DNA from 4 places in the Vibrio coralliirubri genome. Region 2 is predicted to be linked to each of the others. Evidence: predicted binding sites of a transcription regulator. Region 2 holds the regulator's gene; each other region holds the start of a gene.
The links. Region 2 encodes PurR, which represses purine synthesis genes. Its sites were predicted from a motif close to TNANGNAAACGTTTNCNTNA; they were not measured.
Positions count from the first base shown of each region.

Region 1: OCV20_RS06770 (phosphoribosylaminoimidazolesuccinocarboxamide synthase) is a predicted target of PurR. The motif match lies at 1,570-1,589, and genes of this name have one in related genera.
Region 3: folD (bifunctional methylenetetrahydrofolate dehydrogenase/methenyltetrahydrofolate cyclohydrolase FolD) is a predicted target of PurR. The motif match lies at 1,205-1,224, and genes of this name have one in related genera.
Region 4: OCV20_RS18780 (formate--tetrahydrofolate ligase) is a predicted target of PurR. The motif match lies at 1,576-1,595, and genes of this name have one in related genera.

Region 1 covers NZ_AP025470.1:1,448,643-1,451,787, forward strand. Annotated here, with positions in the region: gene OCV20_RS06765 (hypothetical protein) at 1-210, shown strand, start outside; gene OCV20_RS06770 (phosphoribosylaminoimidazolesuccinocarboxamide synthase) at 368-1,471, opposite strand; gene OCV20_RS06775 (SulA-like leucine-rich domain-containing protein) at 1,782-2,189, opposite strand; gene OCV20_RS06780 (hypothetical protein) at 2,512-2,700, opposite strand; gene OCV20_RS06785 (tetratricopeptide repeat protein) at 2,866-3,145, opposite strand, start outside.
Region 2 covers NZ_AP025470.1:1,263,834-1,266,978, forward strand. Annotated here, with positions in the region: gene OCV20_RS05950 (TfoX/Sxy family DNA transformation protein) at 1-268, opposite strand, end outside; cyclic di-GMP riboswitch class I at 396-481, opposite strand; gene purR (HTH-type transcriptional repressor PurR) at 652-1,656, opposite strand; gene torD (molecular chaperone TorD) at 1,972-2,619, opposite strand; gene torR (two-component system response regulator TorR) at 2,905-3,145, shown strand, end outside.
Region 3 covers NZ_AP025470.1:973,621-976,765, reverse strand. Annotated here, with positions in the region: gene OCV20_RS04710 (ISNCY family transposase) at 1-870, shown strand, start outside; tRNA gene OCV20_RS04705 (tRNA-Arg) at 1,015-1,091, opposite strand; gene folD (bifunctional methylenetetrahydrofolate dehydrogenase/methenyltetrahydrofolate cyclohydrolase FolD) at 1,303-2,160, shown strand; gene OCV20_RS04695 (cation:proton antiporter) at 2,279-3,145, opposite strand, start outside.
Region 4 covers NZ_AP025471.1:510,140-513,284, forward strand. Annotated here, with positions in the region: gene OCV20_RS18780 (formate--tetrahydrofolate ligase) at 1-1,545, opposite strand, end outside; gene OCV20_RS18785 (inosine/guanosine kinase) at 1,840-3,144, opposite strand.

The DNA of each region.
Region 1 (3,145 bases), 180 kb from region 2:
TGGCAGATGGCATTGAAATCAATGTCGACGCGTAAAAGTGATGAGTCGAACATTGTTACCTTACTCAAGCTTGCTAAGCTGGAAGGGATCAATGAGCTCAAAGTGGTGATGCCATATTCGCTTGAAGAAGAGCAGATCGAGTATATTGAGTCGCGCAGTCATTTAGTGATTGCGGGTAATTCTGGAGAAGAGTTCACTATTAGGCTGTAACTTCAGTTCGCCTATAACCTCTCTCAGGAATAGTAAAACGTACACGTAAAAAGGGCCTCAAATATTGAGGCCCTTTTAGTATCTAAAACTTGTGTCTAGGAGCTTATTAGCTTTCGAGCTTTCTATTTTGATATTAAGCAATTAAGCAATTAAGCGACTAGTCGATTAGACCATAGTCAGCGCGCAGAACATCAATGATCTCTTGCTTAGGATTTTCGCTCAGTACGATCTCCGCACCTGTGATTTTCGCTGCGATATCAAGGTAAGTACGAGACAAAGACATTAGCGAATCCAGTGGAAGTTCATTGTCACGAGCTAGTGCTTCACGCTCTGGCATACGTTCTTTGTTCAAAAGAATGTCGGCATCAGGGAAGTAGTTAAGCAAGAACTGACGGAAGCCTTCTTTTGAATTCTCAACGATGTTGCCGTTGTTGTATTCCTGAGTATCCCAAATGCGAGATGAATCTGGAGTACCGACTTCGTCCATGTAGATAAGCTTTTCTTTGCCTTGAGCATCGTTGACGTAGCCAAACTCAAATTTGGTATCAACAAAGGTCTGGTCTACTTTTGCTAGCGCTTGGCTGATTACGTTGAAGCCTTCTTTAAGAAGCTTCTCGTAATGAGCGATGTCGCTTGCTTGAGTAAAGTTGAATGCTGCAAAGTTATCTTCGATGTTGTTACGAGTGATGTTCACATCGTCAGCTTCTGGAACGCCAGGAATACCTTTCAGAATCCCTTTTGTTGAAGGCGTGATCAGTAGCTCAGGCAACTTCTTGTCTTTCTCAAGGCCTTCAGGCATCTCGATACCACAGAACTCACGTTCGCCGTTTGCGTATGCACGCCACATTGAACCTGTGATGTATTGACGACAAATCGCTTCGATCATGACTGGGCGAGCTTTTTGTACAATCCATACGAACGGGTGAGGGATATCAAGAATATGACTGTCAGCAAGTCCGTTGTCTTTAAACAATTTGAACCAGTGGTTAGAGATAGCATTCAGAGCCGCTCCCTTACCTGGAACACCTTTAAGATTCCCTTCACCACGCCAGATACAATCAAATGCAGAGATACGGTCACTGATCACCATGATTGCTAAAGGCGCATCTGGTGCTACATCGTAGCCTTTCTCTTTAATTAGTCGTTGGCTATCTTCTTCAGTTAACCAGTAGACCGAACGAACCTTGCCACTGTGGACAGGTTTATCAGTACGGATTGGTAGGTCATCATTTACGGCAAGAACTTGATCAGCAAGGCTCATTTAGACATTCCTATCTTTTATCAAACGTCATACAGAGAAGTGCGGTGTGCACATGATTAGACGGGCATTATACCCAATCTACTATTTGCTTCCAGAGAAAAAGCAAACGATTGCTAAATCTGTTGTTTAAATAAAAACCCCCGCCTAACAATCCGCTAAAAAATTGGCGAATTGTATGGCAGGGGAAGGCAGTATGTTTGGACTGTGTTTTGGCGAATTGTTTGTTAAGTTAACTTAAGTTTGTTAGCTAAAAGATTAAGCTATGTTTGTGGACAACGTTTTGAGCCAAAATGTTATTAAGCAATATGGCTTAGTGAATACGCTCTGAATTTGCATCCATAAAGAAGACTTCACATTGAAAGCGTAATCCTAATGTTCTTAGGTACTGTTGACTGAACTGATCAATCGATGCACTTGCAACAATCGCACTCGCATTCTTAGATCGAATGGCTTTCTCGACAGTCTCTACTTCAGTCATTTGATGAGAGGCTTTCATATGAATAACGCGGTCGCAGCAAACATTATGTTGCTTAAGCTGCTTAGCCGACGGTCTTGGTGTTTGAGCCGTAAACAGTAACCACTGATGTTGATTGGACAGCAACGCCATTCTTGCAAACAACGCTTCCTCGTTTGAATTTTTGCTTTTACGAGAAACTGATGTAAATGCGCAGTGAACTAGCGGGCTAGAGTGTTGTGCTTTAACGTGTGCTTGAATCATTTTGCTGTCCTTATATACATGCTGTATGTGTATACAGTAGTTTTAGTTGCTTATAAGATCAAGCGTTTTTTGCGGGATTATTGGACGATTTCGTTTGGAATTATGGATGAAAAACAATTAAATCATTGAAATTGTTAGATAAATTAAATTTGAATGAATTTGCTGTTTTGTCTCATAAGTTGAAAAAATGTGAGCTTTATACAGGTGTATACAGTGGTTTTGATAGAAAAGTACTGTATACACCTGTATAGAAGAGAGAAGATCTAAAATCGCAGGCACAAAAAAAGCGCCTTAGGCGCTTTCTTATATTTCACGGTGTTGCTTATCTCAATGTCGCTTGGGAGAGTTTTGCTCTCATTTCCATTTCACCAATATTGAACTGGCGAACATCAATGGTTGCAATATCATTGCACTCTTTACATGCATGATGACACTTACCATCTAGGTAGTCGTGCTTTTTAACTAGGCTTGGCTTTTTGCACCAATCACAAACGCCTTCTATTGTGAACATATTCTCTCCTCACCTGTTTAAGTCAGGTGTATTTTCGGCGCAAATTATGACACAAGTAAGACCTATTAGTTAATAGTTTGTTACCCGTTTTTGAGAGGGGGATCGATTGCAACACCAATAAAATCGATATCTTTGAGATCTTGAAAAATGAAGATGTGTGTTTGTTTACGGTTTTGTAACATTTTGTAAAATGGTTTTTAGCGCATTGTTCAAACGTTTCATTTCTTCGTCACATCCGTGACCATCTGGATGGTAGATCTTTGATAGCTGTTTGTATCGGATCTTGATGATTTTTTGGTCAGGGATTGAGCTGGGCGTGTAGCCAAATAGCGCGCAAGCCACCTGCAGATGACTTAGACCTTTGCTGCTTTTCTGCTTCTTCAATTCGTGGAACATAGTGTGCAACTGACGTTTTTGCTGCTTAATCGTCAGGTCCTTCGAGCTA
Region 2 (3,145 bases):
CTTGGTCTTGCCAGAGGCCTTCAGGTAAAGCGAAATATTTAGTAACGACAGGGAAACCACGTTTTTTGTAGACGTACGGTTGAAACCCTTGTTGTTCGAATTGTTTCGTTGTGCCTTTGTCTGCGCGTATGTGCAACTGGTCATTTACAACCAGAGCAAACATAGTGTCATCAGCAAAAAGACCGAAGCCACCAAACATTGAGCGTGATTTTATTTTTCCTAGGGACTCAAATAACTTCATCGAGTCCTTTAGTATCGGTTTATCCATGTTATTTATCTCGGTGTATTTGAACTACGCCACCAAATAAGCAGGTCCGAGAGATTAGCAAAATGTTGCAATTAAATTGTCAATAAGCCGTAAATTACTAAATTATTAGTAGTTACTGCATTTTGCCATCGGTAACCCCGCTACCATACCAACGAGTGGTTTAGGCCGGAAGCTTTGCGTCTCACTCTTTCGAGTGGTTTGCCCTGTGCGTGACTGATTGAATAGAATAAAGTTTTTGTTGAATGAAGCTCACAGTTGATATTTCAAAATGTGATATTGCTTCAATTAATGATCTTTCCGTTGTGCATCTGGGTTCATTATAGTTGCTGATAAAAAAAGCGCACCTAAAGGTGCGCTTGATGAAATTAAACTCGAATTATCAATTAATTTAACGTTTTAACTGTACTTCGTTCAACAATTTCAGGGTGCATTTCGAAGACGCGTTTTTCGTGGTCTTTGTCTTTGATGCGCTCTAATAGAATTTCGAATGCATTCTTACCAACACGACGCTTTGGTTGGTGAACGGTCGTTAGCGGCGGAGAGAAGTATTCAGCCAGTTCGATGTTGTCGTAACCGATCACTGAGATATCTTCTGGAATGCGAATGCCTTTTTCTTGCAGGCGGCTCATTAAGCCGAGTGCCATTGTGTCGTTAAAGCAGAATACCGCCGTTGGACGATCTTCCATCTCAACGATTTGTTCTGCAGCAAGAACAGCCGTATCACACTCGAAGTTACCTTCGATGATCATATTTTCATCGGCAGAAATCTTAGCTTCGTTAAGTGCACGCTTGTAACCGGCAATACGTTCAACACATGCTGCTTTGTCTAAGTGGCCACTTAAACATGCAATCTTAGAGTGACCGCGTTCAATAAGGTATTTGGTCGCTAGGTAGCCACCTTCTTCAGAGTTATCGATGATCTTATCAGCCTGAGAGCTCTCAGGGCCCCAGTCCATGATAACTTTAGGGATGTCAGCGTGACGGTCTAACATCTCTCTTAGTTCTTCAGTTAGGTCAGAACACATAACTAAGATGCCATCTACACGTTTCTCTGCAAGCATTCGAATGTAGTCACGTTGCTTCTCATAGATACCGCCCGTATTACACAGGATCAAAGTGTAACCTTGACGGTAGCAGTAGCTCTCAACACCATCGATAACTTCAGAGAAGAATAGGTTAGTTGATTGAGTCACTAGCATGCCGATAGTGCGTGTTGTATTACATTTCAAGCTACGAGCAACAGCACTTGGTGCATAGTTCAGTTCATCTACGGCTTTGTTTACTTTTTCTTGAGTTGCTTCTGCAACAAAGCGAGTTTTATTGATTACGTGAGAAACGGTTGTTGTTGATACGCCGGCTAAGCGAGCGACATCTTTTATAGTGGCCATGGTTTTATCCTATTAGAAGCTACTTTCCCAAAGTACGGAATAAAGTAGCCGTTAAGCTACCTAACTAAGAGCTTAAATTTGTAGGGCTCTTTGGGTACTAAAGTGCTAAAAAACAAAAAACCGCTATTGAGCGGCTTGTCTTAACACCGAAATGCTCTGAACTTTAATAAGCATAGCATTTCGTGAATGTTTCATATTTTATCGTTTGCGGTCACAATTTTAGACTGACTAGAAACTACTCGCAATAAAATTCACCCAGAAATCCGGGTGAATTGTCACATTCTACTGAATTTATTTACCTAGTCATCCAATAAGCTATTCACCAGCTAAATATTGAGTGTCTAATTGACAGAATGCGAGTAGCAAAGATGAGACACTAGCGTAGAAACCGAATTCATCAACGTCATGACATTTCACGTTGAACTTTGGTACCCAAGTCAGCAGTTGTTGGTCGATAAACTGCTGTTGAACGGCAAATGAATTCTCTAGCTCTTCTTCAATATCCGTTTCGTTTGAACGAATGATCAAGTTACCAAGGAAATCGAGTTCGATAGCAATGTGGTCTGCTGGCTCTTTTAGATCTTGGTTCACAACTAAGTTGTGCTTAGCCATGATCTCTTCCATATCTTTTGCTGGCTTATCATTCAAAAGGCCAGTTTCGCCGATATACATAGAAGCGTAAGGAAGAGCGCCGTGTTTATCTGTCTTTAAGAAAAGGTCGCAAAAGTCTGCAGACAGTTCTAGCTGGGCATCTTCACGTGTTTGTAGACGGTTCAGCGCATCCACTAACTTATCAATCGCTGGCTTTAGTGTTTCATTTTCGCCTAAACCAGTTAGGAAAGAACGAATTTCAACAGAGTGGTAGTGATCGAGTTCTTCTTGAGTGAGCTCTTTGGCAAATAAGCTTGATAGCCACCAGTATATTTCTGCTCTTTGCTCGTTGAACGCTTTCGTATCTTTCATTTGTTAGATCCTGACTTAGTCTTGTGATGTTGCTTATATACATCTTGAAGTCACTTGGGCATAAGCACACCAAGGCTGAATAACAAGGTTATTTGCGAAACGCAAAGTTACTCGTTAGTAGTAATGCCTATATTGAATTGCGATGGACGATAAATAGCAAGGTTTAAGATTGTCTTGTATCAAAAAAAATCCATGTTTCTGGCTTTTATCTTCTGTACCACTAGAATTGTTACTAGTTATGAATAGAATAGTCACTGAAACTATTAAATAAGAAAAGTGGTGTAGATGAGCTATCACGTATTAGTCGTAGAAGATGATGTGGTAACCCGCAGTAAACTGGTTGGATACTTCCAGAACGAGGGTTACACAGTGAGCGAAGCAGAAAGCGGCGCTCAAATGAGAAACGTGTTAGAAGAAAACAACGTTGACCTCATTATGCTGGACATCAACTTACCAGGCGAAGATGGATTGATGCTAACTCGCGAATTACGCAGTCAATCAGACATTGGAATTATTTTAGTTACTG
Region 3 (3,145 bases), 290 kb from region 2:
GTGTTCATTGATGATGCGACTGGCCGTTTGATGAACCTAAGATTCAGCGAGACAGAATCCGCATTTGACTACATGTTGACCACGCGTGAATACCTCAATGAGCACGGTAAACCCATCGCATTTTACAGTGACAAGCACTCAATTTTTCGAGTGAATCAGGAGAAACACAAACAAGTTGGCCAAACTCAATACGGGCGCGTGCTGAAAGAACTGGCCATAGAACTCATCTGTGCCAACAGCTCCCAAGCCAAAGGCCGCGTTGAGCGAGCCAACCTCACGCTGCAAGACCGACTGGTTAAAGAGATGCGCTTACAAGGTATCGACACCATCGAACAAGCCAACGCCTGGCTTCCCTACTTCATCGCCGATTTTAACCATCGCTTTGCTAAGCCCGCTCAATACCCAAAAGACATGCATCGCCCGGTTCGAGAGTCCAAGCAAGAACTCGACGATATTTTCAGTTGGCAAGAAACCCGCAAGCTCTCAAAGTCGCTGACATTTCAATACGATAAAGTGATTTATCTCATTGAACCTACTGAAGAAAACAGCCGACTAGCGCACGAACATGTCAAGATACTCGACTACCCAAACGGTGAAATCGCCATCCAATACGGGCATCGAAAACTCGAATTCAAAACCTTCGACAAACTCGAGCACGTTCAACAAACCCAAATCGTCGACAACAAACGCCTCGGCCAAGTTTTAAAATTTGCTCAGCAACAACAAGAAGAATTCGAACAACAACAGCAACGAACCCGCAGTAAGAAAGCCCCCAAGCGCCGTGCACAACAAAGAGCCCTTCAAACAGCGCCTCGAGCCATCAACCCTGTCCTCACCGAACCATTCAAAGCTTCCAGTCGAAAGACCTAACAAGGGGACATTTCTATTTGGGACAAATGAGGACATTTTAAAGTGGGATTGACACAAGCGAAGCCACAAAGACAAAGAAGATTAGATTGCCCTGAAATGCAAAAAACCCGACAACTCGGAGAGTTATCGGGTTTCTTTAAATAATGGCACGCCCTGAAGGATTCGAACCTTCGACCACCTCCTTAGAAGGGAGGTGCTCTATCCAGCTGAGCTAAGGGCGCGCTACAGGAACGAATTATACGAATTCGAATCAGTAAAGCAACGGCTTTATGTAACATTCTGATCTAAGTGGGTAAAAAAAGGGCAACAAACATATAAGTGTTGGAAAATAGACCAAAGCAAACGTTTGCTTGATGGTAATCAAAAAGATTTTCTGGAATAATGCGCCAAAAACATCAGCCACTAACTTGAATATCAATACTAAGGAAATTCATGACTGCTCAAAATATTGATGGAAAGCTAATTTCTCAAACGGTTCGCTCCGAAGTTGCTGCACGTGTAAAAGCTCGTACTGAAGCTGGATTGCGCGCTCCGGGCCTAGCGGTTGTTTTAGTGGGTGAAGACCCTGCTTCTCAGGTTTACGTTGGAAGTAAGCGTAAAGCGTGTGAAGAAGTTGGCTTCGTATCTAAATCTTACGACTTGCCAGCCACTGCGACAGAAGACGAATTGTTAACACTGGTAGACCAACTGAACGACGATCCAGAGATCGACGGTATTCTTGTTCAACTGCCTCTACCAGCAGGCATTGATAGCACTCACGTTCTTGAGCGTATCACGCCAGAAAAAGACGTTGACGGCTTCCACCCATACAATGTTGGCCGTTTGGCTCAGCGCATGCCTAAGCTTCGCTCTTGCACGCCAAAAGGCATCATCACGCTGCTTGACCGTTACAACATCGATTTACGTGGTAAGCACGCGGTTGTGGTTGGCGCATCAAACATCGTAGGTCGCCCAATGACGCTAGAGCTTCTTCTAGCAGGTTGTACGACAACAACATGTCACCGCTTCACCAAAGACCTTGAAGGCCACGTACGTCAAGCAGACGTTGTGGTAGTTGCCGTTGGTAAACCTAACTTCATTCCTGGCGCTTGGATTAAGAAAGGCGCTGTTGTGGTCGATGTTGGTATCAACCGCTTAGAGTCTGGCAAACTAGTGGGCGACGTTGAATACGACGTAGCGAAAGAAAGCGCAAGCTTCATCACACCTGTACCGGGTGGTGTTGGTCCAATGACGGTTGCGAGCCTAATCGAGAACACCATGATCGCTTGTGAGCAATTTCACTCGAAGTAATCCGCAGCGTATATAAATAGAATTAGAAAGCCGCAACGTGATGAACGTTGCGGCTTTTTTGATACTTAGCTATTCGTTTTTGAAACAAGGCGACGCGCTTTTGATGAAGTGCTCGTTGCTACTTATCTGGAGTATCAACTTTTTCCGTCTGTTCAGAAGGCGGTAATAAACTAATAAGCTCACACTCCGTTGATATGAGTTTTTCCAACTCAGATCCTTGTGTAATTAAACGGAAATCACCGCCATTAATCACCCCAAGAGGGATAGCTTTAGGGTACAGCGCGTTAAACTCGTTTAAATCAAATGCCTCTGTCAAACCTGTACTTTTAATTTGGCTACCCTGAGCCATCAGTGAGTTAAGCTTGGAATAGGTAATCCCTTCCGAAAACAAGCTTCTATTGCCATCGCGACTCACTTGATGCCTTTCATGTTTATTCTCTGAGGACTCAAGCTCAAACACCTTATTCTCACCAAACTCGTCTTGATAGTGCATGCTAACTAACGGGTTGGTTTGACGATAAGGCGACACGATCATCGCACGCCCTATTCCATCCAATTCCAGATTATTTTCAGCGTGGCTCGAAGCCGGGTTACCAAAATAAACATTCAAGTTTTCCATGCGCGCTAAACGAATGCTCTCCCAGTTGGTATCAGCAAGCACACTGTTGATGTTGTGTGTGGCCAGCACTTTGGCAAACTGGCGTGAAAACTGAGTCGCACCAAAGAAGATAACGCCTTGTGCCTTCTCTTGAGTCACACCTAGCCTTCTCGCCCACCAACTCGCGGTAAGGCTCTGAATCACAACCGTACCGATGATGACCAAGAACACCATTGGCACCAGAAGGTCTGCGCCTTCAATTAATTGTTTTTCTTGAAGCTTGATTGCAAACAGAGAAGAAACCGCGGCTGCAACGATCCCGCGCGGTGCCATCCAGCTCAAAAACCACTTATCCGCAGAGGTAAGATCCGTGCCGATCCCGCTGAT
Region 4 (3,145 bases), on a different replicon from region 2:
TGTTTTTGCCAAACAAACCGATAGGTCGCTATAGCCATGCAGTTTGAATTCAGCCAGTTGTTTTTTAGCCAGTGGAGATAGCGAAATACTTGCCGCGCCATAACCAACTTCAGCGACTGCCATTAGCTTTTCTTCTAGGCTTTGCTCTGAGTGATACAAAGGCTTAAATTCACTCTGTTTTTGGCAAGCTTTTACCACGGCGTGAGCCAGTTGAGTTGCCCCCTCACCACCTTGACCAAATGCTTCGCTTACTTCAACGCTAACGCTTGAGTCGAAGTCGGTGATCATCTGTTTCAAAGCATTGAGCTCTTGAGCTGAGTCTTGTGGGAATCGGTTAATCGCAACAACTGTAGGCACTTGGTATTGCTTAACGTTGTTGATGTGCCATTTTAGGTTCTCAAAGCCTGCAATTAGCGCGTCTTGGTCATCATTAAAGATTGAATCTGGTAATGGAGTCCCCGGTCTCAAATCGTATAAACCAGAGTTGGCCTTTAATCCACGTAATGTAGCGACAACTACGGCGCAATCGGGCTTCTTGTTCGACGCTTTGACCTTGATGTTGCACGCTTTCTCAAAGCCCATATCTGAGCCGAAACCACCTTCGGTCACGACAAAGTCACTCAGTTTTAACGCTATCTTATCGGCAATAATTGAAGAGTTACCATGTGCAATGTTCGCGAAAGGCCCGGCGTGAATTAGGGTCGGAACGCCTTCAAGGGTTTGCATCAATGTTGGTTCAATAGAATCCTTCATTGTTACGGTCATTGCGCCTGCGACGTTGAAGTCATCTGCGGTTAACGGCAAGCCTTGTTTGTTGTAAGCAAGTACCACTCGTCCGATTCGCTTTCTCAAATCTTGAAGGTCATTGGCTAGTGCAAGGATAGCCATCAGCTCTGAAGCGGCTGAGATATCAAATCCATCTTCTCGCTCAAAGCCGTTAATTGTTTTGTCTGCTTCGTTCTTGCCAACCGTGATCATGCGTAATGCGCGATCATTGTGGTCAAGTACACGTCGCCAAACGATTCTGCTTGGGTCGATATCCAGTGCTTTTAAGCCTGAGCGCGTTTCAAAGGCTTCTAACCCTTCACGCTGTTCATGATACAAACGTGCATCAATGGCCGCAGAGGCGAGGTTGTGAGCGGCCGTAACAGCATGAATATCGCCTGTCAGGTGCAGGTTTAATTGTTCCATAGGGGCAACTTGAGAGTAACCACCACCCGCAGCGCCGCCTTTTACACCAAATACCGGGCCCATTGAAGGCTGACGAATGCAGGCCATTGCAGATTGGTTAATCTTTGCGAGGCCTTGTGCTAATCCGATAGTAGTGACGGTTTTGCCTTCACCAAGAGGTGTCGGTGTGATCGCCGTGACTACGACTAATTTACCATCTTGTTGGTTAGCGAGGCGTTCAAGTGATGTGAGAGACACTTTAGATTTGAATTGCCCTAATGGCTGATGTTCGTTGTGGTGCAGGCCAGCTTGCTTGGCAACCTCACTGATGTTTTTAAGGGGAGTAGAGCGACAAATATCAATATCAGACAGCATATTTGATCCTTATATCAGAACCGAAAGGTGGTACGTAACCGTTTGCGTGGCGATAGTACTGTATAAATTTGCCAAGTAAAGGCAAACCACACGAATTATGTGCTGGAAGATAACAGATCTAAAGAGTCATTGCGCGAGATCAAGTCTTAAACGAGCAAAATATTCGATCTGATTACCTTGAGCTGCCGTTATATTGGCGTTGTATACAAAAAGGGCTGCATATAGCAGCCCTTCAAGGAATGGGTAATCTCACTTGGCGTTAACCTTTAAGAGGTAACTGCCTATTATGGTCGATTAACGATCCCAGTATGTTTCTTCTAAGCTATCTTCGCGTTCAGGTAGTGCACGAGAAAGGCGAGGAGAGTGCTGAGTCAACACTTCGTAGCTTACACGGTTTGCGTACTTACAAATTTGAGACAGTGAAGAGTAAGTTAGACAAGTGTGCTCGTGTTTCTCTGAGTTTGGTACATTCACGTGGTGGTAGCTGTTTGCTGCCATGTCGTGAAGTAGTGCTGAAAGTGCACCATCGCCAGCGCCATTGGTATTCTTAATCTCAAGGGGGCCACCTAGGTAAGGGCCAATGTGAGAGTACACTTTTACTGGGTCTTTACAGTCTTGCTTACGCATCGCACGGCTGAATTCGTATTTATTGAACTCAGGGATGTTACCCGGTAACAATGGCAGTGTGGTTTCGCGTTTCGCTGGTTCGTCAGTATAACCTGCCATGTATAGACCAATAGGGCCAGCAGTACATAGAACTAGGTCAACCCACTCAAGTGCTTTGTTAGCAGCCAATAGAGGATCTTTTTCACCCGTTAGCGCTTCACCTTCGTCTTCGTTCATCGCGACGATGGTTACGTTTTCTTTCAGGTATTCTTGCCACCATTCAGCGTTGCCTTCGATCACATACTTAGTACCAAGTGTTAATACAACAGGCACATTGTGCGCTTTCGCGTATTCAATCGCTTTTTGTACCGCTTTTGGCATCGGATCTTCAGGTTTGCCACGCATTAGGTATGACGACACAACCAATGCAGAAGCTTTCTCGAACACTTTTTCAGGAATGCTTTCTGGAAGAAGTTGGTTCATGTGGCCTTCATTGATTGCAAACGTACGTTCGCCATCTTCAGAAATAAGCGTGTAGCAACGACCGATTGGACCATCAACAGTTTGAAGGTGGTTTAGATTCATACGAGAAGAAGTGCGGCAAAGGTAACGATAACCAAATGAGCCAACTTCAATCTTCTTAGACATCACGCCAAGCAGGACAGATTTGCTGTCTGCAAGTACGGAATAGTTGTGCAGTGTGTTGCCGATAGTATCGCCAGGGTATTGATGCGTGATCAAACCGCGCTCAACTAACTCTTCATACAGCGCATCTGCTTTACTTTCTTCCAATACCAGTGAGTGACCTTTACTCAGCTCGTATTTTTCTAGGAACTCGTTGTCAACACGGGCTTCGATGTCAACAATCGTTTGACCTATACCGACCACTGTTGCGCGGTGTAGTTTAGGTGTTTGTTGAATTTGGTTGACCAACGGATCACGTGCGTGAGTTGGAAAGTAGTGCTTAGATTTACGCTGTCCAGGAAACTTCATA